Pseudoduganella albidiflava: one gene and its partner. The protein of the gene in region 1 interacts with the protein of each later gene in a pairwise test. Links are inferred from orthologs where the notes say so. Each region holds a gene or a part of one and is shown on either strand. Other genes may lie near its edges. The genes, in order: leuS and ligA.

The links.
Region 2: the proteins of leuS (region 1) and ligA interact in binary tests that used the Escherichia coli proteins (3 or more experiments, as listed by UniProt). The link is inferred for Pseudoduganella albidiflava from one-to-one orthologs.

What each region holds. Positions count from the first base shown.
Region 1 is NZ_CP036401.1:97,913-113,003, forward strand. The notes cover bases 3,924-7,079. They hold leuS (leucine--tRNA ligase), read left to right. Parts: upstream 3,924-4,224; coding sequence 4,225-6,879; downstream 6,880-7,079. Other genes in these bases: EYF70_RS00435 (helix-turn-helix transcriptional regulator), read right to left, coding at 3,924-4,116; EYF70_RS00445 (LPS-assembly lipoprotein LptE), read left to right, coding at 6,885-7,079. In the rest of the region: map (type I methionyl aminopeptidase), read right to left, coding at 1-577; EYF70_RS00420 (ParD-like family protein), read right to left, coding at 570-803; EYF70_RS00425 (VOC family protein), read right to left, coding at 913-1,278; EYF70_RS00430 (alpha/beta hydrolase family protein), read right to left, coding at 1,389-3,242; more of EYF70_RS00435, read right to left, coding at 3,355-3,923; more of EYF70_RS00445, read left to right, coding at 7,080-7,580; holA (DNA polymerase III subunit delta), read left to right, coding at 7,582-8,598; EYF70_RS00455 (glutamate-5-semialdehyde dehydrogenase), read left to right, coding at 8,604-9,881; EYF70_RS00460 (CopD family protein), read left to right, coding at 9,940-10,368; EYF70_RS00465 (THUMP domain-containing class I SAM-dependent RNA methyltransferase), read left to right, coding at 10,554-11,789; EYF70_RS00470 (multidrug effflux MFS transporter), read left to right, coding at 11,842-13,119; EYF70_RS00475 (HDOD domain-containing protein), read left to right, coding at 13,315-15,091.
Region 2 is NZ_CP036401.1:2,370,099-2,385,035, forward strand. The notes cover bases 5,450-8,451. They hold ligA (NAD-dependent DNA ligase LigA), read left to right. Parts: upstream 5,450-5,778; coding sequence 5,779-8,124; downstream 8,125-8,451. Other genes in these bases: EYF70_RS10005 (cell division protein ZipA C-terminal FtsZ-binding domain-containing protein), read left to right, coding at 5,450-5,763; galU (UTP--glucose-1-phosphate uridylyltransferase GalU), read left to right, coding at 8,157-8,451. Also shown: EYF70_RS09995 (phosphatase PAP2 family protein), read left to right, coding at 1-644; chromosome segregation protein SMC, read left to right, coding at 773-4,312; more of EYF70_RS10005, read left to right, coding at 4,309-5,449; more of galU, read left to right, coding at 8,452-9,041; def (peptide deformylase), read left to right, coding at 9,038-9,574; EYF70_RS10025 (OPT family oligopeptide transporter), read left to right, coding at 9,901-11,892; EYF70_RS10030 (aldo/keto reductase), read left to right, coding at 11,899-12,726; EYF70_RS10035 (MipA/OmpV family protein), read right to left, coding at 12,946-13,719; EYF70_RS10040 (response regulator), read left to right, coding at 13,850-14,530; EYF70_RS10045 (sensor histidine kinase), read left to right, coding at 14,527-14,937. UniProt on the Escherichia coli protein: DNA ligase that catalyzes the formation of phosphodiester linkages between 5'-phosphoryl and 3'-hydroxyl groups in double-stranded DNA using NAD as a coenzyme and as the energy source for the reaction.

The DNA of each region.
Region 1 (15,091 bases):
CATAGTGCAGCACCTGCGGATCTTCGTGGTACACCATGCCGATGCCGTGGCCGCAATAGTCGCGGACCACCGAAAAGCCGGCGCTTTCCGCCACCACCTGGATCGCATGGCCCACGTCGCCCAGCGTGGCGCCCGGCTTCACGGCGCGGATGCCGGCCCACATGGCGTCATACGTCACTTCGCACAGCTTGCGGGCCGCCTTGCCGGGATTGCCCACGTAGTACATGCGGCTCGTGTCGCCGAACCAGCCATCCTTGATCACGGCCACGTCGATGTTGATGATGTCGCCGTCCTTCAGCACCTTCTTCGGCGAGGGAATGCCATGGCATACCACTTCGTTGACGGAGGTGCAGACGGTCTTCGTGAAGCCGGCATAGCCCACGTTGGCTGGAATCACCTGCAGCACGTTGACGATGTAGTCGTTGCACAGCTTGTCCAGGTCTTCGGTGCTCACGCCCGGCTTCACGTGCGGGCCGATCATCGTCAGCACATCGGCCGCCAGCTGGCCGGCGACGCGCGACAGTTCCACCTGTTCCGGCGACTTGATCAGGATGGCATCGCTGTTCTTCTTACGCATCGTGCAGCGCCTCTCCTTTTACCGGCGTCAGCCGAAGAGGGCCCTGGCCGGTCTCGCCGCGCAGCAGCAGCTGGCACAGGTCGCTGTAGTTCAGGTCGGGGTTGGTTTCGGCCAGCAGGCCGATGCGCAGCCAGTGCTCGGCCTGCGCATTGATCGAGCGGCTCAGTGCGCCGCTGGCGATGCGCAGGTTCTCATGCATCTGGTCGGAGATTTTTACGATGCCCATGTTGTCCTCAATATACGGTCCATATACGGAACGCATATTACCACAGCTCGGGCAGGCGATATACGTTCAATGTACGTTCCATGTATCGAACGTATATCGCCAGGGCCGCTCAGCGCACGGCTTGCGGATCGAAGTGGGGGTTATGGATGAGGGCCAGCACGTTGCCGAACGGGTCCGCCAGTTCGGCCACCCTGATGCCGTCGCCCACATCCTGGATGGCCGAGTGCGTGCTGGCGCCCAGGGCGAGGATGCGGGCGACTTCGGCCTCGATGTCGTCGACGCCCCAGTAGACTTCCACGCCGGACTTGCCCGGCTCGCCATCCGGCGTCAATCCCAGTTCGAAACCGCCGATGGCGAAGCCCACGTAGAACGGCTGGTCGAAGTACGGCGCGGCGCCGAACACTTCGCTGTACCACGCCTTCGCGGCGGGCAGGTCTTTCACGGGGTAGATGGCGGTGCGCAGTCCCTTGATCATGGTGTTCTCCTTCGGGTTGTCGATCGCGCCATCATGCCATCGAGGAACGGCAACGGATTGGAAAAATGGAAGGCGCGCGGACGGCGGCGCCGTGGGGCCGCCGTCGTCCTTCATTTGTTGCCGATCTGCCTTGCGAGGAAATCCTCGATGCGGGTCCACAGGTCGATGCGGTTCTTCCGGGTTTTCCAGTCGTCGACGCTCGATGTGTATTCCAGCCACTCGGCCTGCGCGTTGCCGGCCTTCAGTGCCTGGTAAAAGCGCAGCCCGTCCTTGTACGGCACCGCTTCGTCGTCGGTACCGTATGCCAGCAGGGCGGGGCGCTTGATGTCCTTCAGCCTTGCATCGTCCGGATTTTTTCCATAGGTCGTCATGCCGGACCAGCTGATGCCGCACTGGAAGGTATCGGCATCCCTGAGCAGGGCCATCATCGCCGCATAGCCGCCATAGCCGGTGCCCGCAACGCAGACCCTTGCCGGGTCCGCATGGCCGGCCGCCACGGCCCATTTCACCGCATCGGCAATGTCATCCTGGACGGCACGGCCGGACTGGCCGATGCCGGCTTCGGCATGGGCGCGACCGAATCCCTGCACCCCGCGCGGTTCCGGCTGCAGGACGGCATAGCCGCGCGAAGCGAGGAACTGGACTTCGGCATTCCAGAGCCAGTGGCCGCTGCGCTTGTGCGGCTGGGCGCCCACGAGTACGACGGTCGGCAGGCGCTTCGGCACGGCGACCTTGGGCAAGGTCACGAACACGGGAATGCGGCGCCCGTCGCGCGCCGGGTAGCGCTCCAGCGTCATCGGGGCCATCCTCGCCGGATCGATGCCTGGCGTGGTACCGCCCAGAAAAAGCTGCTTGCCCGTGTCGGTGTTATGGAGAAGATAGGTATGGTCCTGGATATCGGCATAACTGTCGACAAGCACCCAGGGCGTTTCGCTGGCGCGGCCGCGCGAGATATTGTTCACCATGCCCGGCAGCAGCGCGTCGACTTCCTGCTGGACCGCTTTCATCCGTTCGTCGTGCCAGACGGTGACATCCGCATCGGTGGTGAACCGGAAGCCCAGCAGGCGCGTGTCGTTGACGATGGCATCGCCGCCCGTGTCGAAGCCGGGCGCGTTGATCACCGGCTTGGCTTCGAGGGCATTCCTGGCCAGGTCGAAGCGGTAGATGCCCGCCTCGTCGGTGCCGTTGCGTGCGCTGACGTAGAGCGTGTCGTCCACGTACAGCAGCGGCTCGAAGCTGGAGGCGTCTCGTTCGTCCCGGCTGTCGATCTGGCGCCAATCCCCCTTGTCGAGAAAGAACGTCACATTGCGGCCATTGCGCAGGGCCGTGGCGACGCGGGTGGTGCCGTCCACGTCGACCAGCGAGCGATAGGTTCCGTATGGCGCCTTGACCGGCTGGCGTGATCCGGTGCGGGCATCGACACGCATCTGCGTCTGCCTGCCATCGGCGATCTCGACCGCCTGCACGTATTCGCCTTTCTTGAACGGGAAGCCGTGAACGGTGAACTGTGCATGCGGGCGGTTGTCGCCGGTGTCCCCTTCGGCGAACGAGCGCTTGCGGACGAGCGTTTCCGACAGTACGGTGCGGTTCTGGCCGTTGCGGTCGACGGCGAACAGCCCCGGTTTGCCGACGTCGCCGCCATGATCGACATTGATCACGGTAAATGCAAGGCGGTTGTCGCTGAGCCAGTAAAACATGTCGACATCGGCATTGCGGAAGTTGGCGACCGCTGTCGATTCGCGCCCGGCCGGGTCATAGACGGCCAGAAAGGTACGGCCGCTCTCCGCCAGCAGGCGAACCGCCACAAATTTTCCGTTGGGCGACAGCTGGGCACCGGTGGTGGCCGACTTCTGGAAAAAGCTGGCGACCGGGATGGATGCGGAAGCCGGCGCGTCGCCCGCCACCGCGCCAGCGGGCAGCAGGGTGCCGCAAGCCAGTGCCAGGCTACACAGGATTTCTTTCATGTTTTTTAATTGTTGTCATCGAAGAAACGAACGATACCGCAGCCCGGTCGCGCGGGCAAATTCCAGCGATGGCACGCAGGGGCGCCACCGCAACCTGCTCGGCAAGTGCCGTTCAGCGATGCCGTTCCAGGGCCGGCGTGCTGTCGGCAAAATCGCGGAAGTCGCGGACCAGGTGCGACTGGTCGAAGTAGCCGCAATCGGCCGCCAGCGCGGCAAGGTCGCCATCGCGGTCCGGGGCGCGCAGCAGGGCCAGGGCGCGCCGGAAGCGGCAGATGCGGGCAAACAGCTTGGGGGAAATGCCCACCTGCTGGCGAAACTGCAGGGCGAGGTGCTGGCGCGAGAGGCCCAGCCCGTCGGCCAGCGATGCCACGGTCAGCGCGCCGTGCGCGGCTTCCAGCGCGGCCACGGCCCGCATGCCGAGCGAGGCCGCCGGGGTGCCATCCGCCGCGGCCAGCCGCCGCAGCAACTCACGTTCGACCAGGGCAATGCGCTGCCGGTCGGTCAGGTCGTCGGTCCACAGCGCGTCGTCGAGGCGGTCGGCCAGCGAGCGGCCCCACAGGTCGGCCAGCTGCGCGCGCGCATCCGTCAACGGGTGCAGCGGCGCGCCGAGGAATGCTCCGGCCGCACCGGGCCTGAACCGCACCGCCACCGTGCGCACCGGCCGGGCGGCCGGCACCAGGAACGAGGCGCTCATCATGCCTACCGCATACGCCTGCCGGCCATCGTCCTGCCACAGGATGTCCACGCAATTGTCCGGCAGCACGCGGTGGACATGCGGGGCGGACGCCGACACCGGTGCCGCCACGCGCGCCGTCCACAGGCACGCCACGTGCGCCCGCAATGCAGGATGCGGCGGATACTCCCGGTAAATCATGGCGTGCTCCCGCGCGGCCGCAACTTGCACATCATGAGCCCGGGCATCTTGAGCTTGTATAATGTCCGGTTCATATCCATTTCACCATCTCCTCATTCTGCATCCATCATGCAAGACAAATATAGTCCCGCCGACGTTGAAAAAGCCGCGCAAGCGCACTGGAAAGCCATCGACGCCTATAAAGCCGTCGAAAACGACCCGCGTTTCCCGAAAGGCAAGTACTACGCCTGCTCGATGCTGCCTTACCCGTCCGGCAAGCTGCACATGGGTCACGTGCGCAACTATACGATCAATGATGTGATGTACCGCTACCTGCGGATGAACGGCTACAACGTGCTGATGCCGATGGGCTGGGATGCGTTCGGCATGCCGGCGGAAAACGCGGCCATGGCCAACAACGTGCCGCCGGCGCAATGGACGTACTCGAACATCGCTCACATGCGCTCGCAGATGGAAATGATGGGCCTGGCGATCGACTGGTCGCGCGAGATGACGGCCTGCAAGCCCGAGTACTACAAGTGGAACCAGTGGATGTTCCTGAAGATGCTGGAAAAGGGCATCATCTACAAGAAGACAGGTACCGTGAACTGGGATCCGGTCGACCAGACCGTGCTGGCCAACGAGCAGGTGGTCGATGGCCGCGGCTGGCGTTCCGGCGCGCTGATCGAAAAGCGCGAGATCCCGATGTACTACGCGCGCATCACCGACTACGCGGAAGAGCTGCTGGACTTCGTCGACAACAAGCTGCCGGGCTGGCCCGAGCGCGTGCGCATCATGCAGTCGAACTGGATCGGCAAGTCGACCGGCGTGCGCTTCGCCTTCCCGCATACCATCGCGGGCGATGATGGCCAGCTGATCGGCGACGGCAAGATGTACGTGTTCACCACGCGGCCTGACACGATCATGGGCGTCACGTTCTGTGCGGTCGCGGCCGAGCACCCGCTGGCCACGCATGCGGCGAAGAACAACCCCGAGCTCCAGGCCTTCATCGCCGAGTGCAAGATGGGTTCCGTGATCGAGGCCGACATGGCCACGATGGAAAAGAAGGGCATGCCCACCGGCCTTTTCGTCACCCACCCGCTCACCAATGAACAGGTGGAAGTCTGGGTCGGCAACTACGTGCTGATCACCTACGGCGACGGCGCCGTGATGGGCGTGCCCGCGCACGACGAGCGCGATTTCGCGTTCGCCAACAAGTATCAGCTGCCGATCAAGCAGGTGATCACGACCGCCGAGAACAAGGAATACTCGACCGCCGAATGGCAGGAATGGTACGGCGACAAGGCCGTTTCCATCGTCACCAATTCCGGCAAGTACGACGGCCTGCACTACGCCGAGGCCGTGGATGCCGTGGCCGCCGACCTGGCCGCGCTGGGCCTGGGCGAGAAGAAGGTCACGTTCCGCCTGCGCGACTGGGGCATTTCGCGCCAGCGCTACTGGGGCACGCCGATCCCGATGATCAACTGCGCCGATTGCGGCGCCGTGCCGGTGCCGGAAAAAGACTTGCCGGTGGTGCTGCCGGAAGACTGCGTGCCGGACGGTACGGGCAACCCGCTGAACAAGCATGAAGCTTTCCTGAAGTGCGACTGCCCGAAGTGCGGCAAGCCCGCGCGCCGCGAGACGGACACGATGGATACCTTCGTCGATTCGAGCTGGTACTACATGAAATATACGTCGCCCGGTTCGGAGTCGATGGTCGATGCGCGCAACGATTACTGGATGCCGATGGACCAGTACATCGGCGGCATCGAGCATGCCGTGCTGCACTTGCTGTACGCGCGCTTCTGGACGAAAGTCATGCGCGACTTCGGCCTGGTGAAATTCGACGAGCCGTTCGTCAACCTGCTCACGCAGGGCATGGTGCTGAACGAAACGTACTACCGCGAAGAAGAAAACGGCAAGAAGACGTGGTTCAACCCGGCCGACGTGGAACTGACCACCGACGACAAGGGCCGCCCGGTCTCCGCGCTGCTGAAGGCGGACGGCCAGCCGGTGTCGATCGGCGGCACGGAAAAGATGTCGAAGTCGAAGAACAACGGCATCGATCCGCAGGCGCAGATCGAGCAGTACGGCGCCGATACGGCCCGCCTGTTCACCATGTTCGCCTCGCCACCGGAGCAGACGCTGGAATGGTCGGGCAGCGGCGTGGAAGGCGCCAACCGCTTCCTGCGCCGTGTCTGGGCCTATGCCTACGCACAGAAGGACCGCGTGGCGGCCGCCAATGCGGTCCTGACCGCCACGGCAAGCACCGATGCCGGCAAGACGCTGCGCCGCGAACTGCACAAGGTGCTGCAGCAAGCCGACTACGACCTGAAGCGTATCCAGTACAACACCGTGGTGTCGGCCTGCATGAAGATGCTGAACACGCTGGAATCGGCCAAGCTCGATGACAGCGCGGAATATCAACAAGAAAATTCGGCCGTGATTTCCGAAGGCCTGTCGATCTTCCTGCGCCTGCTGAACCCGGTGGCGCCGCACATCACGCATGCGCTGTGGTCGGAGCTGGGCTATGCCGCCGCCAGCAAGGACATCCTCGATACGGCCTGGCCGCAGGTCGACCCGGCCGCGCTGGAACAGTCCGAGATCGAGATGATGATCCAGGTGAACGGCAAGCTGCGCGGTTCCGTCAAGGTGCCGAAGGCGGCCGACAAGGCCGCCATCGAAGCCGCCGCGCTGGCCGAGGAAAGCGTGCAGAAGTTCATCGAAGGCACGCCGAAGAAGGTCATCGTGGTGCCCGGCAAGCTGGTCAACATCGTGGTGTAAGGCATATGACGACTCTGAAGGGAATCATCCGGAACACGGTGCTGGTCGCCGCGCTGGCCAGCTCAAGCCTGGCGCTGACCGGCTGCGGCTTCCACCTGCGCGGCTCGGGCGGCAACTACACGCTGCCGTTCACGTCGATGTACGTGGGCCTGCCGGAGTCGTCGCCGCTGGCCATCGACCTGAAGCGCAATATCCGCGTCAACGGCAACACCACTGTCGCCAGCGACCCGCAGTCGGCCGATGCGACGATCGAGGTCATCACCGACCCGGAAAAAACGCGCAGCAAGTCGATCCTGTCGCTGAACAGCGCCGGGCGCGTCAGCGAATACCTGCTGGCCTATAACATCCTGTTCCGCGTGAAGGACCGGACCGGCCGCGAGCTGCTGGGCCCCACGCAGATCACGCTGACCCGCCCGATCACGTTCAGCGAAACGCAGCTGCTGGCGAAAGAGCAGGAAGAAGCCCAGCTGTACCGCGACATGCAGAAGGACCTGGTGCAGCAGATGATGCGCCGGATGGCGGCCATCAAGCCGTCGCGTCCCGATGCCACGCCGACCAGCACCGTCAGCCCGCTGACGCTGCCGGGCGTGGTGTCGCCGGGTTCGGTGGCCGCGCCGGCCGGCACGCCGACCACGGTGCAGCCGGCCTCCGCGCCGGCGGAGAAGGCAACCGAGCCGGCACTGCCGACCCGCCAGGAATAGCATGCAACTGCGGGCTGACGCGCTGGATGGCCACCTGGCCAAGTCCCTGGCGCCGCTGTACGTGATCACCAGCGACGAGCACCTGCTGGCGCTGGAAGCGGCCGACAAGATCCGCCGCACCGCGCGCGCGCAAGGGTTCACCGAGCGCGACGTGCTCACGGTGGAACGCAGCTTCAAGTGGGGCGAGCTGCTGGCCGCCAACCAGGAACTCTCGCTGTTCGGCGACAAGAAGCTGATCGAGCTGCGCATCCCCACCGGCAAGCCGGGCAAGGATGGCGGCGCGGCGCTGCAGGCTTACGTGAAGAACCTGTCGCCGGACAACCTCACGCTGATCACGCTGCCCAAGCTGGACTGGCAGACCGCGAAGGCGGCCTGGGTATCGGCCCTGCAGTCGGCCGCGGTGTACATCGAGATCCCGAACATCGAGCGCGCCCAGCTGCCGAACTGGATTTCGCTGCGGCTGTCCATGCAGGGGCAGAGCGCGGACCGGCAAAGCCTGGATTTCATCGCCGACCGCGTCGAGGGCAACCTGCTGGCGGCGCACCAGGAGATCCAGAAACTGGGCTTGCTGCACGAGCCCGGGAAATTGACGTACGAGCAGGTGCACGACGCCGTGCTGAACGTGGCGCGCTACGACGTGTTCAAGCTGTCCGAGGCGATGCTGCTGGGCGATCCGGCCCGGCTGGCGCGCATGCTGGAAGGCTTGAAGGGCGAGGGCGAGGCGCTGCCGCTGGTGCTGTGGGCCGTCTCGGAAGAGATCCGCACGCTGCTAAAATTGAAGGCAGGGATGGCGCAGGGCCGGCCGCTGGCGGCGCTGCTGAAGGAATACCGTATCTGGGGACCGCGCGAGCGGATGATGGAACCGGCCCTGCGCCGCGTTTCGCTGGCAACGCTGGAAGATGCGCTGCGGCAGGCTGCCCAGGTCGACAGGATGGTCAAGGGCTTGCGCGCCAAGGCGTATGCCGGTGACCAGTGGGATGCCATGCTGCAGCTGGCGCTGAAGGTAGCACGAGGATAAACAACATGAGCACGGAAGTGAAACAGTACATGGAAGCGCTGGGCCAGCGTGCCCGCGCCGCCTCGCGCGCGATGGCGCGCGCCGACAGCGCCACCCGCAACAAGGCGCTGTCGCTGATCGCCGATGCGATCGAGCGCGAAGCCGAAGCACTGCGCGCCGCCAATGCGCTGGACCTGGAAGCGGCCCGCGCCAACGGCCTCGCCGCGGCGATGGTCGACCGCCTGACCCTGTCGGACAAGGCGATCGGCACGATGGTCGAGGGCTTGCGCCAGATCGTCGCGCTGCCGGATCCGGTGGGCGAGATCTCGAACATGAAGACGCGCCCGACCGGCATCCAGGTGGGCCAGATGCGCGTGCCGCTGGGCGTCATCGGCATCATCTACGAAGCCCGGCCGAACGTGACGGTGGATGCGGCGGGCCTGTGCATCAAGAGCGGCAATGCCACCATCCTGCGTGGCGGCTCGGAAGCGATCCATTGCAACCGCGCACTGGCGAAGATCGTCAAGCAGGGCCTGATCGATGCCGGCCTGCCGGAAGACGGCGTGCAGGTGGTGGATACCACCGACCGTGCCGCCGTGGGCGCGCTGATCACCATGCCGCAATACGTGGACGTGATCGTGCCGCGCGGCGGCAAGGGCCTGATCGCCCGGCTGATGGAAGAAGCCACCGTGCCGATGATCAAGCACCTGGACGGCATCTGCCATGTGTACATCGACGCCAGGGCCGACCTGCGGAAGGCGCTGGACATCGGCTTCAACGCCAAGTGCCACCGCTACGGCACCTGCAACACGATGGAAACGCTGCTGGTCGAGCGCACCATCGCGCCTGCCGTGCTGCCGGAGCTGGCGAAGCGGTACCTGGCGGAGCAGGTCGAACTGCGCGCCGACGACGAAGCGTTCGCGATACTGTCGGCTGTGCAGTACCCGCACCTGGCGCATGCGACCGAACAGGATTGGGCGACGGAATACCTGGCACCGATCCTGGCGGTACGTGTCGTCGACGGTATCGATGCGGCGATGGACCACATCAATACCTGGTCGTCGAAGCACACCGAGGCGATCGTCACCGAGGACTACAGCGCCGCGATGCGCTTCCTGCGCGAAGTCGATTCCGCATCGGTGATGGTCAACGCATCGACCCGCTTCGCCGACGGCTTCGAGTACGGCCTGGGCGCCGAGATCGGCATCTCGAACGACAAGCTGCATGCGCGCGGCCCGGTCGGGCTGGAGGGGCTGACGTCGCTGAAGTACGTGGTGTTCGGCCACGGCGAAGTACGCAAGTAAATCTCGGAAAAGGGGACTGTCCCCGCAGGGGCCTGTCCCCTCATCTCAAAGGAACCCCATGCTCTGGATCAAGGCACTGCACATCATCTTCATCACGTCCTGGTTCGCCGGCCTGTTCTACCTGCCCCGCATCTTCGTCAACCTGGCGCAGGAAACCCCGGGCCCGACGACCGAACGCCTGCTGCTGATGGCCCGCAAGCTGTTCCGGTTCATGACGATGCTGGCGGTCGCCGCGCTCGTGTTCGGGCTGGTGCTCACCTGGATGCAATACCGGTCGCCGGACGGCATGAAGCTGCCCGGCTGGCTGCACGCCAAGCTGACCTTCGTGGTGCTCGTGCTGGGCTACCACCACGCCTGCGGCTCGCTGCTGAAAAAGTTCGAGCGCGGCGTGAACACGCGCGGCCACGTGTTCTACCGCTGGTTCAACGAAGTGCCCGTGCTGCTGCTCGTGGCGATCGTGATCCTGGTGGTCGTGAAGCCGTTCTGAGAGGCGGACCGGTATTCATTTTCACCCAACGGCAACTGCCGGGGTCAGACCCGACGGGTCTGACCCCAGGTTCTGCCTTTGGGGCAAGTCAGGCGTCCGCAACTCGCTGGCGCAAAGTAATAGTTTTTCCAACGGACAAAGGTACACCGATGACCACTTCATATTTCTGCCCATGCCCGCGCGGCATGGAAGCGGCGCTGGCCGAGGAACTCCTCGAGATCGCGCAAACCACGAAAAGCCCCACGCTGAAGGTGCACAACCAGGTGCCCGGCGGCGTCCACTGCTCGGGCGACCTGTATGACGCCTACCGCGTCAACCTGCACTCGCGCATCGCCTCCCGCGTGCTGATGCGCATGGGCGTGTGCCATTACCAGAACGAGAACGACATCTACGACCTGGTGCTCGCGCAGCCATGGGAAGAGTGGTTCGGCGTGGAGCACACGATCCGTGTCGATGTCACGGCGATCAAGTCGCCGCTGAAGAGCATCGAGTTCATCACGCTGAAGATCAAGGATGCCGTGTGCGACCGCTTCCGCGACATGTACAACAAGCGCCCGTCGGTCAACACGCGCGAGCCGGACATGCGCATCGCCGGTTTCCTCGACCAGCGCCAGTTCACCATCTACCTCGACACCTCCGGCGAAGCGCTGTTCAAGCGCGGCTGGCGCACCGAGACGGGCGACGCCCCGCTGCGCGAGAACCTGGCCGCCGGCCTGCTGCGCGTCTCCGGCTGGAAGCCGGGCATGCCGCTGTTCGACCCCATGTGCGGCTCCGGCACGATCCTGTGCGAAGCGGCGCAGATGGTGCAGGGCGTGCCGCCCGGCGCGCGCCGCAGCTTCGCGTTCGAGAAGTTCCACGACTTCGACCCGGCCCCGTGGCGGGACATGAAGGCCGCCATCAAGCCGAACCCGCTGCCCGCCGAACCGACCATCTTCGGTTCCGACATCTCCGGCGACATGGTGGCAATGACGCGCCATAATCTGAAGAGCGCCGGTATCCTGTTCGAGGTGCCGCTGAAGCAGATCGAGGCGCAGCAGGTGCAGCCGCCGGTGTCGATCGAGAAGACCGGCCCCGGCATCCTGCTGACGAATCCTCCATACGGCGAGCGGATCGGCGTGCGCGGCGACAGCACGATGCCCGAAGACGACCTGGCCAAGTCGTTCTACGCCGACCTGTCGAAGACGCTGAAGCAGCGCTTCGCCGGCTGGACGGCCTACCTGTTCACGGCCGACCTGAACCTGCCGAAGCTGCTGCGCCTGAAGGAATCGCGCAAGACGCCATTCTTCAACGGCGCCCTGGAATGCCGGCTGTTCCGCTTCGACATGGTGGCCGGCTTCAACCGGCGCGAGGAAGCGATTCCGGCGAATGCCGCAACGCAGGAAAAGGCGGCGGCACCCGAACAACCGACAAGCAAGGAATGACGCCGACCGGCGGTGGTGCCGGTGCGCATTCGAGAACACGACAACGACCTACATGCTCCCAGACACCCCCGCCGATCTCCCACCCGACCCGGTCCCGCCCGTCCCGCCACGCAAGAAGCCGCACACCCGCCCGCTGAGCCATGCCGGGCTGGCGATCGTGCTGGCGGCGCTGTCGATGCTGGGCCCGTTCTGCATCGACGCCTACCTGCCCGCGTTCCCCGAGATCGGCCAGTCGCTGGGCGCCACGCCGATCGAAGTGCAGCAAAGCCTGACGGCCTACATGCTGGCGTTCGCCGGCATGGTGCTGTGGCACGGCGCGCTGTCCGATGCGTTCGGCCGCCGCAACGTGATCCTCGTGTCGCTGATCCTGTTCGCGATCGGCACGGTCGGCTGCGCCGCCGTCCATAGTGTCCAGTACCTGTGGTTCTTCCGCATCCTGCAGGGGATCTCGGCCGGCGCCGGTGTCGTTGTCGGCCGCGCCATCATCCGCGACCTGTACCACGATGCCGAGGCGGCCCGGCTGCTGTCGCTGGTCACGATGATCTTCGCCATCGCCCCCGCGCTGGCGCCCATCATGGGCGGCTACATCGTCAAGTGGTTCGACTGGCGCGCCATCTTCCTCGTGCTCACCGTGTTCTCGGTCGGGCTGTTCATCGTGTGCTGGCGGCGGCTGCCGGAAACGCTGCCGCTGCACAAGCGCCAGCCGTTCAATCCGCGCTTCCTGTGGGGCAGCTACCGGCAGATCCTCGGCTCGCCGCTGTTCCACCTGAAGTCGCTGATCGTGGCGCTGAACTTCGCCGGGCTGTTCGTGTTCATCACGGCCGCCCCGGAATTCCTGCCGAAGCAGCTGCACCTGGGGCCGGACCAGTTCGGCTGGCTGTTCATTCCTTCCGTGTCCGGCATCTTCACCGGCGCGCTGTTCGCCAACCGGCTGGCCGGCAAGATCACCTTCGAGCGCCAGATTGCCATCGGTTTCGCCTTCCTCATCACGGCCGCCAGCGTCAACGTGCTGTACCACGTGTTCATGCCGCCATCGGTGCCGTGGAGCGTGCTGCCGCTGTTCTTCTACACCTTCGGCATGTCGGTGGTGGGGCCGGCCGCCACGCTGATGGCGCTGGACCTGTTCCCCCATATCCGCGGCACCGTGGCGTCCTGCCAGTCCTTTGAAACCACGCTGGCCGGTGCCATCGTGGCAGGCGTGGTAGCGCCAGCACTGGCCGGTTCGGTGCTGTGGCTGGCCATCGGGCAGCTGGCGTTCACGTCATCGGCACTGGGTTTGTGGCTGGTGGCACGCGTGGTCCGGCGCTCGCTGGTCGTTGATGCCACGTAGCAACATCAAAGGAACCGCACGGTCGTTTAGAAGTTGTTTTCATGCAAGTCAGTAGCAAACTATGCTACGATAAACTGTTATTGCATATAGTAAATATTTGTCAACACAATTGTCGACATCGTAAAGCTACAGGTGGCGTGCCGTTTCCGGGCAGGACCGCCTTTCCGGGAAGACGTTCACTGCGGCAGTACCACGATGCACCCACCAGACCACGACATTCGCAATCGCCTGCTGCTCGCGCGGTTGCCGGCCATGCCGCAGATCTTGATCAAGCTGATCGAGATGCTGCAGTCGGACCACGCCGGCATGCCGGAGCTGGCCGCGCTGATCGCCAAGGATGCCGGGATGACGGGCAAGGTCCTGGCCGTCGCGAACAGCTCCGCCTATCATCGCGCCAGCCGCGCCCCCGGCCTGGAGCAAGCCCTCGTTTCGCTCGGCACGGACATGATCAAGACGCTCGTGATCAGCGAATCCGTGTTCCAGACCTTCAACAGCTTTCCCCATTCCGGCAGCGCCGACCTGCGCGGCTTCTGGAAGCATGCGCTGGGCGCCGCCGTGGTGGCGCGGGACATCGCCCGGGCCACCGGCTATCCGCAACTGGAAGAAGCCTACCTGGCGGGCCTGCTGCACAACGTGGGCCGGCTGGCGCTGCTGGCCGCCGCGCCGCGCGAATACGGCGTGAACTTCATGGCGCGCGACGACGCCGACCTGTGCGCCGTCGAACAGCGCACGCTGCAGATCACGCATGCCGAGGCGGGCGCCTGGCTGATCGAGCGCTGGAACCTGGATTCCTTCCTGGCCGACAGCGTGCTGTATCACCATGAGCCGATCGAGCGGCTGGAGCCGGCGCATGCGCTGATCCGCATCGTGCGGCTGGCCCACCTGCTGGTGCACCACCCGGAAGCCGGCGGCGCGATCGCCACCATGGCCGGCTATTGCGGCATCGACGCGCGCGAGCTCGACGCGATCGTGCAGGGGGCCGCGCGCCAGGTGCAGAAGGCGGCCGACTGCCTCGGCATCGACCTGGCGGGTGCCGACGACGTGCCGGCGCCGCCCGCCGTGCTGCCGGTGGCGCTGGTGGACCCGGTCCAGGCACGCCTGCAGGAAGAGATGCGCAACATGATGCTGGTCTCCGAAATGGGCCAGGCGTTCGCGCGCCAGCCGGATGAAACGGCTTTGCTGGGAGCCGTCACGCGCTCGGCACGCATCCTGTTCGACCTGGGCGCCACCATCGTGCTGATGCAGGACCCCGCCGGGCAGTCGCTGGTGGGCGTGCCCGCCGGCGAGCAGCAGGGGCGCCTGGCCGGCTTTTCGATTCCGCTGGGCCGCGGCGGCGCGATCGCCGGAGCCGCCGCGGCACGCCAGGTCGCGCTGCTGGCACCCGGCGCGCGGCCGCTCGGCATCGCCGAAGAACAGTTGTTGCGCATCCTCGGCACCGAGGCGATGGTATGCGTGCCGCTCGTCGCCGGCCAGCATTGCACCGGCGTGCTGCTCGGCGGCGTGGCCAGCTGGCAGCTGCCCGTGCTGCAGAAGCGCGAGCGCTTCCTGCTGGCGTTCGGCGGCCAGGCCGCGGCGGCGCTGGATGCGGCCGGCGCGGAGCAGGGCGAGGCGCAGCGCCGCATCGCGCACGTGGCGCAGGAATACCGCGAAGCGTCGCGCCGCGTGGTGCACGAGGTGAACAACCCGCTGTCGATCATCAAGAACTACCTGTCCGTGCTCGACGACAAGCTGGCCCGCCGGGAACCGGTGGTGGCGGAAATGTCGGTGCTCAACGAGGAGATCGACCGCGTGGGCCAATTGATCAATGGCCTCACCGAGGTGGCGCCGCCCGCCGCGGACGGCCTGGTCGCCGCTCCCGGTCCTGCCTCTGTCTCCGCGCCCGCTGTACCAGTCGATATTGCGCGCGTGGTGGACGACGTGCTGCGCGTCTTCCGCGCCACCGGCTTCATCCCCGCCGCCGTGCAGGTGATGG
Region 2 (14,937 bases), 2.3 Mb from region 1 along the record:
TGTGGTGGTGGATGGCGCTGTCGGTGCTGGGCAGCATGAGTGTAACGGGACCGCTGGGCATCGCCGTGGCCGTGTGGCTGCTGGCCGGCCGCACGTGGCGCCTGTCGCTGTCGTGGTGCCTGCTGTTCGGCATCGGCATGCTGCTCGTGGTCGCCACCAAGGTCGCCTGGTATGGCTGGGGCATCGGTATCCCCGAGTGGAAGTTCGCCGGTTTGTCCGGCCATGCGATGCGCGCCTGCGCCGTCTATCCCGTGGTCTTCTACCTGATGTTCCTGAAGGCGCGCCCGATGGTTCGCCACGCGGCGCTGGCGGCCGGCGTGCTGCTGGCCGGGCTGATCAGCCTTTCCCGCGTGCCTGTGCTGGCCCATTCGATGTCCGAGGTGGTGCTGGGCGGCGCGGTGGGCCTCGCGGTGGCCGCGGCGTTCATCCTGACCGCGCGCAGTGAACAGCCGGCCGTCGTCGGCCGCATCCTGGTCGCGCTGTGCGTGCCGCTGGTGCTCGTGATGCCGTTCACGAAGCCGGTGCCGGCCGAACAGTGGGTGCGCGAGGTGGCCATGCAGCTGTCCGGTAACGAACCGGCCAAGCGCACCTGGAAGCTGGCGCCGCACCGCGTGCGCCTGCCCCAGCTGCGGCAAGCCATCTAGGCACGGCGCTGGTGCCTCGCGCGCAATAGTGCGATTTTGTCCAGACCCGTTGCGCGCGATGGTATGATAGGCGCCTTTGCAAACAGCCTGCCGGGCGAACAACAGTCGGGCAAAGTACATTCTCCTTCGTGCGTCTATCTTCCATTAAATTGTCGGGATTTAAGTCGTTCGTCGATCCCACCAATTTCCAGGTGCCCGGGCAGCTGGTAGGCGTGGTGGGACCGAACGGCTGCGGCAAGTCGAACATCATCGACGCGGTGCGCTGGGTGCTGGGCGAATCGAAAGCCTCCGAGCTGCGCGGCGAATCGATGCAGGACGTGATCTTCAACGGTTCCACGCACCGCAAGCCGGCCGGCCGCGCCTCGGTCGAACTGGTGTTCGACAACCACGACGGCAAGGCTTCCGGCCAGTGGGGCCAGTATGCCGAGATCGCCGTCAAGCGCACGCTCACGCGCGACGGCACGTCCACCTACTACATCAACAGCCAGCCGGTGCGCCGGCGCGATATCCAGGACATTTTCCTCGGTACCGGCCTGGGGCCGCGCGCGTACGCCATCATCGGTCAGGGCATGATCGCCCGCATCATCGAATCGCGGCCGGAAGAATTGCGCGTGTTCCTCGAGGAGGCCGCCGGCGTCTCGAAGTACAAGGAACGCCGCCGGGAAACGGAAAACCGCCTGCACGACACGCGCGACAACCTGCTGCGCGTGGAAGACATCCTGCGCGAACTGACCGGCAACCTGGAAAAGCTGGAAGGCCAGGCCGCCATCGCCACCCGCTTCCACCAACTGCAGGCCGAACAGGACGAGAAGCAGAAGCTGCTGTGGCTGCTGCGCCGCAACGAGGCGCAGGCCGAGCAGGCGCGCTGGTTCGCGGACGTGCTGCAGGCGCAGACCGACCTTGAACGCGATACCGCGCAGCTGCGCAACGTGGAACTCACGCTGGAACAGATGCGGCAGGCCCACTTCGCCGTCGGCGACCGCCTGCACACCGCGCAGGGCGCCCTGTACCAGACCAATGCCGACATCGGCAGCCTCGAGGCGCAGATCAAGTACGTCGTGGAAGCGCGCGCGCGGCTCCAGCAGCAGATCGGCACGTTGACGGCGCAGCGCGACACCTGGCAGCAGCAGGCCGAGGAATACCGCGGCCAGGTGGAAGAAGCTGAATTCAACCTGGAAGAACTGGCCGCGAAGGTCGAGGAATCGCGCATGCTGGCCGAGCAGAAGGCCGAACTGCTGCCGCTGCTGGAAGCGGAGTGGCGCGCCGGGCAGGAAAAGGCGACCGAATCGCGTGCCCGCATCATGCAGGTGCAGCAGCAGCTGGAGCTGGAATCGGCGCACCAGCGCAATGCCTCGAACATCCTCTCCGGCCTGGCGACGCGGCGCGAGCGGCTGCAGCAGGAACGCAACGGGCTGGCAATGCCCGATGCGGCGCACCTGGAAAACCTGCGCTACCAGCTGGAGGAAAAACAGCAGGCCCTGGAAGAAGTGGGCATGCAGCTGGAAGAGGCGCTGGAGCAGCAGCCCCGCCTGGAAGAAGAACGGCGCGCCGCGCAAGCGGCCGTGCAGGCCGAAACGGCGGCCAGCGCGCAGCTGGAAGCGCGGCTGAACGCCCTGCGCCAGTTGCAGGAGCGGGTGCAGACGCAGGGCAAGGTCGTGCCCTGGCTGAAGAAGCACGGCCTGGACGAGTTGCCGCGCCTGTGGCAGCAGCTGGCCATCGAGCCGGGCTGGGAAGCGGCCGTGGAATCGGTGCTGCGCGAACGCACCGGCGCGCTGCAGGTGTCGAACCTGGACTGGGCGAAACACTTCATGGGCGACGTGCCGCCGGCGAAGCTGGCATTGTACTCAGCGTCCATCGTTGCGCCCGTCACCACCGCGCCGGCCGCTGCCGCGCCGGTGGGCTTCAAGCCGCTGCTCGATCTGCTGAAGCTGAACGATCCCGGCCTGCGCGGCGTGCTGCAGGACTGGCTGCACCATGTCTTCGTGGCCGAGGATACCGCCCAGGCGTTCTCGCAACGCGCGCACCTGCCGGCCGGCGCCTGCTTCGTCACGCGCCAGGGCCACGTCATCACGCAGTCGAGCGTGCGCTTCCACGCCGCCGATTCGGAGCAGGAAGGCATGCTGGGCCGCCAGCAGGAGATCGACAACATCGGCAAGCAGCTGCGCGCGCAGGCACTGCTGGCCGAGGAAGCACGTACTCGCGCGGCGCGGGCCGAGGCGGCGGTGACGAACCACGCGCGCCTGCTGGCCGAGCTGCGGCAGAAGAACGCCTCGCTGACCTCGTCCGTGCATGCGGTGCAGCTGGACGTGGTCAAGCTGTCCGAGATCGAGGCCCGCTTCGCCCAGCGCAGCACGCAGATCGAGGGCGACCTCGCCGAAATCGCCGCGCAGGAAGCCGAGCAGGCGCAGGCCCGGCTGGAATCGGAAGAAAAGTTCGAACAGCTCGACATGGAGCTGGCCGAACTGCAGGGCGCGCACGAGGAGGGGCAGGAAGGCTTCCTGCGCATCGAGGGCCGGCTGGCCGATGCGCGCGAGGCGCTGCGCGACCTGGAGCGGCGCGCCCAGGAAGCGGAGTTCGCCGAAAAATCCGCGCGCAACCGCATCGACGAACTGCGCCGCAGCATCGCCACCGCCACCACGCAGGCCGCCCAGGTGGCCGAAAGCCTGCGCGCCGGCGAGCTGGAACTGGCCGGCCTGGTGTCCGGCACCGCGCAGGAAGGCTTGCAGGAACTGCTCGACCGCCGCACCCAGCAGGAACGCGCGCTGGCCGATGCGCGCCACGAACTGGACCAGATCAGCCAGCAGCTGCGCCACGCCGAAGAGGCGCGCATGTCCGGCGAGCGGAGCCTGCAGCCGCAGCGCGACCGCATCATGGAAATGCAGCTGAAGGAACAGGCGGCGCGGCTGAACCAGGAGCAGTTCGCCCAGCAGCTGGCCGAAGCCCAGGCCGACGAGCAGGCGCTCGCCGCGAAACTGCAGCCGGACATGAAGGCGCAGTACCTGCAGGCCGAAGTCACGCGCCTGACCAATGCCATCGCCGCGCTGGGCGCCGTGAACCTGGCCGCGCTGGACGAACTGGCCCAGGCTTCCGAGCGCAAGAATTACCTGGATGCGCAGAACGGCGACCTGCTGGAAGCGATCGGCACGCTGGAAGATGCGATCCAGAAGATCGACAAGGAAACCCGCGACCTGTTGCAGGAAACCTTCGACCGCGTCAACGGACACTTTTCCGAACTGTTCCCGATCCTGTTCGGCGGCGGACAGGCTAAACTGATCATGACGGGCGACGAGATCCTCGACTCCGGCGTGCAGGTGATGGCGCAACCGCCGGGCAAGAAGAATGCGACGATCCACCTGCTGTCCGGCGGCGAGAAGGCGCTGACGGCGACGGCCCTCGTGTTTTCCATGTTCCGGCTGAACCCGGCACCGTTCTGCCTGCTCGACGAAGTCGATGCACCGCTGGACGACGCCAATACGGAACGTTTCTGCAGGATGGTGAAACGGATGTCCGACCAGACCCAATTCCTCTTCATCTCGCACAACAAGATCGCGATGGAGATGGCCACTCAACTGATCGGTGTGACGATGCAGGAGCAGGGCGTATCGCGCATCGTGGCGGTGGATATGGAAGCCGCCGCCAATTTCGCTACCGAGGCACAAGCAGCATGACAGATTTTCAGACCAGTTTGATCGCAGCCGCCGGCGTGTTCGTCGCCGGCGTATTCATCTACAACAAGTGGCAGGAGCACAAGGCCAAGAAGAGCGTCGAGCGGGCCTTCGCGTCCGAGCACGACGACGTGCTGATGCGCGCCGAGGAACCGGCCTTCGATGCGGGCGCCATCGACCCCGCGCTGGATGCCGCGCATGCGCCGCTCCATACCCATGACGATGCGCCGGCTCACGGGCCGACGCATGCACCCGCTCATGCTCCGGCTCATTCTCCAGTGACGGCGCGCGCGGAACCGAGCTTCACGCTGGGCGACCTGCCGATGGTCGACGCCGGCTCCGGCGCCTACGGCAGGCCGCCGCACGAAGACACGGTGGCGCCGAGCGTCGTCGCGGACGACGTGCAGCGCCTCGAGCCATCGGTCGACGTGCCTGCCGGCGTTGCCGAGCCGGTGGCCCCTGTCGCCCCCGCCGCCCCGGTGGCGCCAGCCGCTTCCGCCGCTCCTGCTTCGACTGCCGCTCCTGCTTCGACTGCCGCTCCGGCGGCAGCTCCCGCTCCCGCTCCTCCTACTCCCGCTCCTACACATGCTGCAACGCCGGCAATCGAGCCCGCGGTACCGGTGCGCAGCGCCGACGCGGCCGTGCCGCCGTCCGAACTGGCCACGGCGCTGGTCGATCCGCTGATCGACTGCCTGCTCCCGCTGGAGATGGCCGCACCGCTGCGCGGCGAGAAGCTGCTGCCGGTGCTGCAGAAGCTGCGCCTGGTCGGCAACAAGCCGGTGCACTACGTGGGCCTGGCGGTGTCCGGCGACTGGGAACCGATCCGCTACGGCACCGTGTACACCAAGCTGCAGGGCGGCGTGCAGCTGGCCAGCCGCACCACGGCCCTGAACGAACTGGAATATTCCGAGCTGGTGACGCGCCTGCGCACCATGTCCGACGAGATCGGCGCCGAGCCGCAGATCCCCGACATGATGGAAGTGATGGCCGAGGCGCGCAACCTGCACCGCTTCGTGGCCGCCCACGATGCCCAGCTGGGCGTCAACCTGGCCGCCAACGGCGCGCCGTGGGATGTGACCACGCTGGTCGGCGCGCTGGAAAAGCAGGGCTTCGACCTGCGCCCGGACGGCCGGTTCGTGATGTCGGACGGCGAAGGCGGCCAGCTGTTCACGCTGTCCACCAACGTCTCGCCGGCCGAGGAAACCACCGGCCGCCTGACGCTGCTGCTGGACGTGCCCTGCGTGGCCCCGGCGCGCGACGGCTTCGGCGCCATGATCGCCTGCGCCAAGTCGCTGGTGCAGCGCCTGGATGCCATCATCGTCGACGACTACAACCAGCCGCTGTCCGATGCGTCGATCGCCGAAATCGCTGGCCAGGTGAAGGAATTCTATGCCGACATGGAAGCTTCCGACATTCCCGCCGGGTCCACGCGCGCATTGCGGCTGTTTAACTGATTGATTTGACCGGCAATGAGCAAAGACCTCGATAGCCCCGCCGCACGGGCCGCATGGCTGACGGCGGAACTGAACCGGCACCTGCACGCCTACCACGTGCTCGACGCGCCCACCATTCCGGACGCCGAGTACGACAAGCTGTTCGCCGAGCTGCAGCGCCTCGAACAGGAACACCCTGAACTGGCGCTGCCCGATTCGCCCACCCAGCGGGTCGGCGCGCCGCCGCTGGGGCAGTTCGCCGCCGTCACGCACGCGGTGCCGATGCTGTCGCTGAACAATGGCTTCACGGACGAGGATATCGAGAACTTCGACCGCCGCGTGCGCGAGGGGCTCGATGCGGCGCAGGTGGACTATGCTGCCGAGCTGAAGTTCGACGGCCTGGCCGTCAACCTGCGCTACGAGAACGGCGTGTTCGTGCAGGCGGCCACGCGCGGCGATGGCTACACGGGCGAGGACGTGTCGGCCAATATCCGCACCATCAAGGCCATTCCGCTGCGCCTGCGGGGCGACGGGCTGCCCGAAGTGCTGGAAGTGCGCGGCGAGGTGCTGATGTTCAAGGCCGATTTCGCGGCCATGAACGAGCGGCAGCGCGCGGCCGGCCAGAAGGAATTCGTCAATCCCCGCAATGCCGCCGCCGGTGCGCTGCGCCAGCTCGATTCGCGCATCACGGCGCAGCGCAAGCTGCGCTTCTTCGCCTACGGCATCGGTGAACTGGTCGGCATGGACATGCCGGAAACGCACGCGGGGCTGCTGGACTGGTATGCCGACCTGGGCCTGCCGGTGGCGCAGGAGCGCGAAGTGGTGCAGGGCAAGGATGGCTTGCTGGCCTTCTATGCGCGGGTCGGCAAGGCGCGCCCGGCCATGCCATACGAGATCGATGGCGTGGTCTACAAGGTCAACCGCGTGGAAGACCAGCGCACGCTGGGATTCCGTTCGCGCGCGCCCCGTTTCGCGCTGGCGCACAAGTTCGCGGCCGAGGAAGCCCTGACCACGGTGCAGGCGATCGAAGTGCAGGTGGGCCGCACCGGCGCCATCACGCCGGTCGCCCGCCTGGTACCCGTGTTCGTCGGCGGCGTGACCGTCACCAACGCCACGCTGCACAACGAGGATGAAGTGCGCCGCAAGGACGTACGGGTGGGCGATACCGTCATCGTGCGGCGCGCCGGCGACGTGATCCCCGAGGTGCTTGCCGTGGTGCTCGACAAGCGCCCCACGCCCGAGCCGGCGGCGTACGTGCTGCCCAACACCTGCCCCGTCTGCGGCTCGCACGTGGTGCGCGAGGAAGGCGAGGCCGTGGCGCGCTGCTCGGGCGGGCTGACCTGCGCCGCGCAGCGCAAGGAGGCGATCCGCCACTTCGCCGGCCGCCGCATGATGGATATCGAAGGCCTGGGCGACCGCTACATCGACAGCCTGGTCGAGTGCAACCTGGTGCACGGCGTGGCCGACCTGTACCGGCTTACGCTGGACGACCTGCTGCGCATGAAGCTGGCCGCCGATGAACGCGACGGCACCACGCCGGAAACCGTCAAGCAGGGCAAAGTGGCCACCAAGTGGGCGGACAACCTGCTGGCCGCCATCGAAGCGAGCAAGCAACCGCCGCTGGAACGGCTGCTGTTCGCGCTGGGCATCCGCCACGTGGGCGAATCGACCGGCAAGACGCTGGCCGACTGGCTCGGCAAGTTCGAACTGGTGCGCCGCGCCCCGGCCGCGCTGCTGCGCGTACTGCCGGACATCGGCGGCACCGTGGCCGAATCGATCGCCGACTTCTTCGCCGAGGAAAAGAACCAGCAGGCCATCGACGCGCTGCTGGCCGCCGGCGTGGCGCCGCAGGGCGAGCATGCCCCGAAGGCGCAGCTGCGCGACAAGCTCGACGAAGTGGCGCTGCTGGCCGCGCTGGGCATCCCGAAACTGACGGAGCCGCGGGCGAGGCAGCTGCTGGCCGATGGCCGCACGCTGGAATCGCTGGCGTTCCTGAAGGTGTTCACCGTGTTCGGCTTGCCGGCCGCCGTCGCCGCGTCGCTGGAAGAGTGGATGGCGGTGCCGGCCAACCGGGACCAGCTGATGGCGCTGTCCGCGCTGCGCGCCGAACTGCTGGCGCAACTGCCGGAAGCGGCGGCGGCCGGCTACGAAGGCCCGATGGCGGGCAAGACATTCGTCCTCACCGGCACGCTGCCCACGCTGTCGCGCGACGCCGCCGGCGCCATGATCGAAGCGGCGGGTGGCAAGGTCTCCGGTTCCGTGTCGAAGAAGACCACCTACGTGGTGGCCGGCGCGGAAGCGGGCAGCAAGCTGGCGAAGGCCGAGGAACTGGGCGTCACGATCCTGGACGAAGCGGGCCTGCTGGCGCTGCTGGGCAAATAACGGCAGCATCGACACCTACACGAGAACCACAGATGAACCATATCCGCAAAGCCGTTTTCCCCGTTGCCGGCCTCGGCAGCCGGTTCCTGCCCGCCACCAAGGCGCAGCCGAAGGAAATGCTGCCGATCGTCGACAAGCCGCTGATCCAGTATGCGGTGGAGGAAGCCGTGGCGGCCGGCATCACGGACCTGGTGTTCATCACCGGCCGCAACAAGCGGGCCATCGAGGATCATTTCGACACGGCGTACGAGCTGGAAGCGGAACTGGAGGCGGCCCAGAAGCGGCACCTGCTGGAGCTGGTGCAGAACGTGATCCCGAAGAACGTCAACTGCATCTATATCCGCCAGTCGGCGCCGCTGGGCCTGGGCCACGCGGTGCTGTGCGCCCGGCCGGTGGTCGGCAACGATCCGTTCGCGGTGCTGCTGGCCGACGACTTCATGGATACGCCGGACGGCATCCGCCCCGTGCTGGCGCAGATGACCGAGCGCTACGACTTCGAGCGGGCCAGCCTGCTGGCGGTGCAGGAAGTCCCGCGCGAGAATACGCGGCAGTACGGCATCGTCAGCGCGTCGCCGTATCGCGACCGGCTGGAGCTGGTCTCCGGCATCGTCGAGAAACCCATGCCGGACAAGGCGCCGTCCACGCTGGCCGTGGTCGGCCGCTACGTGCTGTCGGCACGCATCTTCGAATTCCTCGAACAGGTGGGCAAGGGCGCCGGCGGCGAAATCCAGCTGACGGACGGCATCGCCGCACTGTTGCGGCACGAACGCGTGCTGGCCTACCGCTACGAAGGCCAGCGCTACGATTGCGGCTCGAAGCTCGGCTACCTGAAGGCCACCGTGGCGATGGGCCTGAAGCACCCCGAAACAGGCGCCGAATTCGCCGAATTCGTGGCGCAGGCACGGGAGGCCATGTGACCGTCCGCGACATCCTCAAGATGGGCGACCCGCGCCTGCTGCGCCAGGCCGACCCGGTGCGCGACTTCGATACGCCGGCGCTGCACGCGCTGATCGCCGACATGTTCGATACCATGCATGCGGCCAACGGCGCCGGCCTGGCCGCGCCGCAGATCGGCGTCAACCTGCAGGTGGTGATCTTCGGCTTCAAGTCGAACGCGCGCTACCCGGACGCGCCGCAGGTGCCGGAAACGGTGCTGATCAATCCCGTGCTCGTGCCGCTGTCCGACGCGATGGAAGAGGGCTTCGAAGGCTGCCTGTCCGTTCCCGGCCTGCGTGGCAGCGTGCCGCGCTATACGCGGCTGCACTACGAAGGCTTCGACCAGCACGGCAAGCAGATTTCACGCGACGCCGACGGCTTCCATGCCCGCGTGGTGCAGCACGAGGTCGATCACCTGCACGGCATCCTGTACCCGGCACGCATCGTCGATTTCTCGAAATTCGGCTTCACCAGCGTGATGTTCCCGGAGCTCGATCCGAACGACGACGACTGAGCGAGCGAAAACCGGTGCCGGACACCGTCATCCGGATGCGGCACCGGAAGACACTGTCTGACACCAGATGCTTCCAGTGCCGGCCGCATGCCTGGTGTCCGACACTTTTTTCGGGCTTCATCCGAAAAAGGTGTCGGACATCGGTTCTCTCGAATCCATGTGCCGGTAAGCACTGCATTTCAATATGCGCCAACGATCATTGGCGCAGCGGTAAATCTGTCGTAATATCCCGCCCAGCATTCGGTACACAAGGCATGCAAGGTACAAAACCAAGCACCCAATAACAAATCCTGGATCAAAAATCCGGGCTACCGGGAGAAACCAGGATGAGCCAACCCTCTTCGTCCAATCCACTCGAATTTTCCATCCGGGGCATCCTCCTCGGCATCCTCATCACGCTGGTCTTCACGGCCGCGCAAGTCTACCTCGGCCTGAAAGTCGGCCTGACCTTCGCCACCTCGATCCCCGCCGCCGTCATTTCGATGGCGCTGCTGTCCGCCTTCAAGGATGCAACGATCCAGGAAAACAATATCGTGCAGACGATCGCCTCCGCCGCCGGCACGCTGGCCTCGGTGATCTTCGTGCTGCCCGGCCTGCTGATGATCGGCTGGTGGGCCGAGATCCCGTTCTGGCCCACCTTCGGTGCCTGTGCGATCGGCGGCGTGCTGGGCGTGATGTACACGATCCCCCTGCGCCGCGCGCTGGTGTCCCAGTCGAAGCTGCCGTACCCGGAAGGCGTGGCCGCGGCCGAAGTGCTGAAGGTGGGCACGCAGTCGCGCGCCGGTGCCCAGGAAGGCAAGGCCGGCCTGAAGGCCGTGGTGCTGGGGACGGTGACCTCGGCGCTGTTCGGCGCCCTGGCCGGCGCCAAGCTGATATCGCATGAGGTGGCCCATTACTTCCGCTTCGGCGCCGGCTCCGGCGCGACCGGCCTGGGTGCTTCGACCTCGCTGGCACTGATCGGCGCGGGCCACCTGATGGGCATCACGGTCGGCATCGCGATGCTGACCGGCCTCGTCATCGCCTGGGGCATCCTGGTACCGATCCTGACGTCGGCCACGCCGATGGCCGCCGGCGCCTCGGTGGCCGACCATGCGCTGGGCGTGTGGAGCACGCAGGTGCGCATGATGGGCGCGGGTACCATCGGCGCGGCGGCGATCGTCACGCTGGCCACGCTGGCCAAGCCCGTGTTCGGCGGGCTGAAGTCGGCGCTGGACGCATCCAAAGCGGCCAAGCACGGCGGCGCCGAGGTGCCGCGCGTGGAACGCGACATGCCGATCTTCATCGTCGGCCTGATCACGCTGATCGCCATGGTGCCGGCCGGCTGGCTGCTGTCGGCCTTCCTGAAGGGCGGCGTGCTGGCATCGATCGCCACGCCGCTGGTCATCGTCGGCATCGGCTACATCCTGGTCGCCGGCCTGCTGGCCGCCGCCGTGTGCGGCTACATGGCGGGCCTGATCGGTTCGTCGAACTCGCCGGTGTCCGGCATCGCGATCCTGACCATCCTGGGCGCCGCCACGTCGATCGGCTTCGTCGCCCGCGACGTGATGGGCCCGGACACCACGCACGCGCTGATCGCCTTCGCGCTGTTCGTCACCACCGTCGTGCTGGCGGTGGCCGTGATCGGCAACGACAACCTGCAAGACCTGAAGACCGGCCAACTGGTCGGCGCCACGCCGTGGAAACAGCAGGTCGCGCTGATCATCGGCGTGTTCGCCGGCTCCTGCGTGGTGCCGCCGGTGCTGGACCTGCTGAACCATGCGTACGGCTTTGCCGGCGCACCGAACCAGAACGCCATTTCCGACCAGCCGCTGGCCGCGCCGCAGGCGACCCTGATCTCCACGCTGGCGCGTGGCGTGATCGGAGGCGACCTGCCGTGGCACCTGATCGGCTGGGGCGCCGTGCTGGGCCTGGTGCTGGTGGCCATCGACTTCACGCTGAAGAAATCCAGCCACGGCAAATACAGCCTGCCGCCGCTGGGCGTGGGCCTGGCGGTGTATCTGCCGTCGGCCGTGACGGCGCCCGTGGTGGTGGGCGCGGTGGCTGGCTACTACTTCGAGAAATCCCTGCGCGGCAAGACCTATGGCGAAGCCGCCTCGCGCGTCGGCGTGCTCGTGATGTCCGGCTTCATCGTCGGCGAGAGCCTGTTCAACGTGGCGCTGGCCGCCATGATCGTCCTGTCGGGCAAGGGCGATCCGCTGGCGCTCGGCGCGGGTGTCGACGAATCGACCGGCATGCTGATCGCGCTGGTCATCGGCGCCGCCATCCTGGTGAGCCTGTACCGCTGGGCCGCCAACTCGGCGCGCCGCATCGACGGGTAACGGCCGATGAATCCCGTCGCGGGCCACCGGCTGGGGCAGGGTACCTGGTACATGGGTGAAGACCCGGCCCGCCAGGACGACGAGGTGCGCGCCCTGCAACTGGGCGTGGACCTCGGCATCACCCTGATCGACACCGCCGAAATGTATGGCGAAGGCGGCGCCGAGCGCGTGGTGGGCGCGGCGATCGCCGGCCGGCGCGACAGTGTCACGCTCGTCAGCAAGGTCTATCCGCACAACGCCGGGCGCACCGAGGTGCAGCGCGCCTGCGAGCGCAGCCTGGCGCGGCTGGGTACCGACCGCATCGACCTGTACCTGCTGCACTGGCGCGGCGGCGTGCCGCTGGCCGAAACCCTGGAAGGTTTCGAAAAGCTGCGCGCGGCCGGCAAGATCCTGGCCTACGGCGTCAGCAATTTCGACACGGCGGACATGGAAGAGGCCCTCGGCGTCCCGGGCGGCAGCGCGCTCGCCGCCAACCAGGTGATGTACAACCTGCGCCGGCGCGGCATCGAGTTCGACCTGCTGCCATGGTGCCGCCGGCACGGCATTCCCGTGATGGCGTATTCGCCGCTGGAATCGGACCGGCGCGAACAGCAGCGGCTGTTCTCGGTCCCGGCCCTGCGGCAGGTTGCCGACCGCCATGGCGCCACGCCGGCGCAAATCGCCCTGGCCTGGCTGTTCGCGCAGGGCGTCACCGCCATCCCGAAAGCCGTGCAGCCCGACCACGTGCGCGCCAACCGCGCCGCGCTGGATATCGAGCTGTCGGCGGAGGATCTGGCCATGCTGGATGCCGCCTTCCCGCCACCCTCGCGCGCCGTGCCACTGGATGTGCTCTAAGAGCGGTGACAGACCATCGGTTTGGCGTCTGAAGAGTAGTTGGTATTGCTCGCATTCACCCCAAGTGCAAATGCCGGGGTCAGACCCGCCGGGTCTGACCCCAGCCCTTCGCTGTTGGGGTGAATGCATGCGCTTTCGATCTGCCAAGTACCGATCATCTCAACAGCATCGATAAATGGTGACTGTCACCGTTTTTGCCTGGTGCCGCCGCTGGCCGGCTCAGAAGCTGTAGGTCACATAGAGCGCACCGGTGCCGGAACGCGAGCGCCGGGTGATCGGGCTGTTGGCGGCGTCGCGCGTCAGGCTCACGGCGCCCAGCGTGCCCGTCACGGCCCACCGTATATCGATCATGTGCCGCCACGTCATGCCCAGCTCGACCTCGTACAGGCCCGCTTTCGGCCGGTATTGCCGGTAGCCGGAGCGCGCCGACTGCGCGGCAGTCACGCCATAATAAGTCTGCATGTAGTCGCGGTCGCCGGCATTGGCGGCCAGGCTCAGGGTGACATGGTCCTTGCCTTGCTGGTACAGCGTGCCGGTCAGCCCGATGCCGGCGGTGCGGCCGTTGCGGCGTTTGCCGAGGGGCTGCTCGGCGCTGAACTCCAGCACGAGCCCGTCGACGATTTCCCAGCTGGCGCCGAACACGGCGGTGGCGCCGCCCTTCACGTCGCCCATGCCGCGCAGCGCCGTGCTGCCGCTGGCACCGCCGATCCCGTCCCGGTTCTTTTCCGACCGTTCTCCCCGGTAGCCCAGCGCCGCCGACAGGTAGACGGGGCCGACGGCGCGGCCGTAGCCGATGCCGCGCAGCGAACTGGCGTAGAAGCCGTTGGCGAACTGCCAGTCGATGGCCAGCAGCGGCCCGATCGCGTAGTCGTCGGCACCGGAATAGCGGGGCGCGCCGGCGATGCCCGCACCGAGTGTCAACACGTTGCCCTCGGCGTGGACGAAGCCGGCGGCGGCCAGCAGCAGGAGGGCGGTCAGGCTGTTCTTGTTCATCGCGTTTCCGTCAGTTTGTTGGAGCGCCCAGTGTCGGGCCGCCGCATGAAGGCAACCTGAGCCCAGGATGAAGATTGCATGAAGGCCAATCTTTAGACTTTCTTCACATCGGGATGGTCTAATACGGCCCATGAAAATCCTGCTGATAGAAGACGACCTGGATCTCGGCAACGGCGTGCGCATCGCGCTGGCCGACCAGGGCCTGGACGTGGTCTGGGTGCGCCACATGGCCGCCGCCGACGAACACCTGGCCACGGCCGGCTGCGACCTGGTCCTGCTGGACCTGGGCCTGCCCGATGGCGACGGCCTGCACCTGCTGGCGAAGCTGCGCCGCAACCGCAGCGGCGTGCCGGTGCTGATCCTGTCGGCGCGCGACGCGCTGCCGGACCGCCTGCAAGGCCTCGATACCGGCGCCGACGATTACCTGGTCAAGCCGTTCGAGCTGGCCGAACTGCTGTCGCGCGTGCGGGCGCTGGCCCGCCGCAGCTATGGCTTCGATGGCGCGACGCTGGAATTGCGCGGGCTGTGCCTGCATGTTCCCACGCGCCGCGTCGCCGTGCGGGGCCGGCCGGTGGACCTGACGGCCAGCGAGTACGTGCTGCTGAAAACGCTGATGATGCGCGCCGACCATGTGGTCACGCGCCGCAGCCTCGAAGAGCAGGCGCTGCCGGGCGCGCAGGCCAATGCCAGCAACTCGCTGGACGTGCACATGGCGAACCTGCGCCGCAAGATCGGCGAAGGCTATATCCGCACGGTGCGCGGGGTCGGCTACGTGATCGACCAGGACAACGGCCAAGGGGCGGCCCGATGATGCGCCGCCTGCGCGGGATCTTCGAGCCGAGCCTGATGCGCCGCCTGATGCTGGCCCAGCTGGGACTGCTGGCACTGCTGTGGGGCCTGCTCCTGGGATTCGTGGTGTACGAAAGCTCCACGGATGACCACGACCTGCGGCAGGACGCCCTGTACGACGCGGTGCTGATCGTGGCGGACCAGCTGGCGGACCGGCCGGCGCAGTTGCGCGAGGCATTCCGCTACATCGAACTGGCGCTGTCGGAAAATATCGAGAAATCGCTGGCGCCGCGCCTGGTGCTCGAGCGTGGCGAGCTTACGCTGTACCGCAGCGCGGGCGTACCGGCCAGCTTGCGCACGCAGCGGCCGGACGATATCGAAACCGTCACCTTCGACGGCAAGCGCTGGCGCGCGCGTGCGCGGATCTCG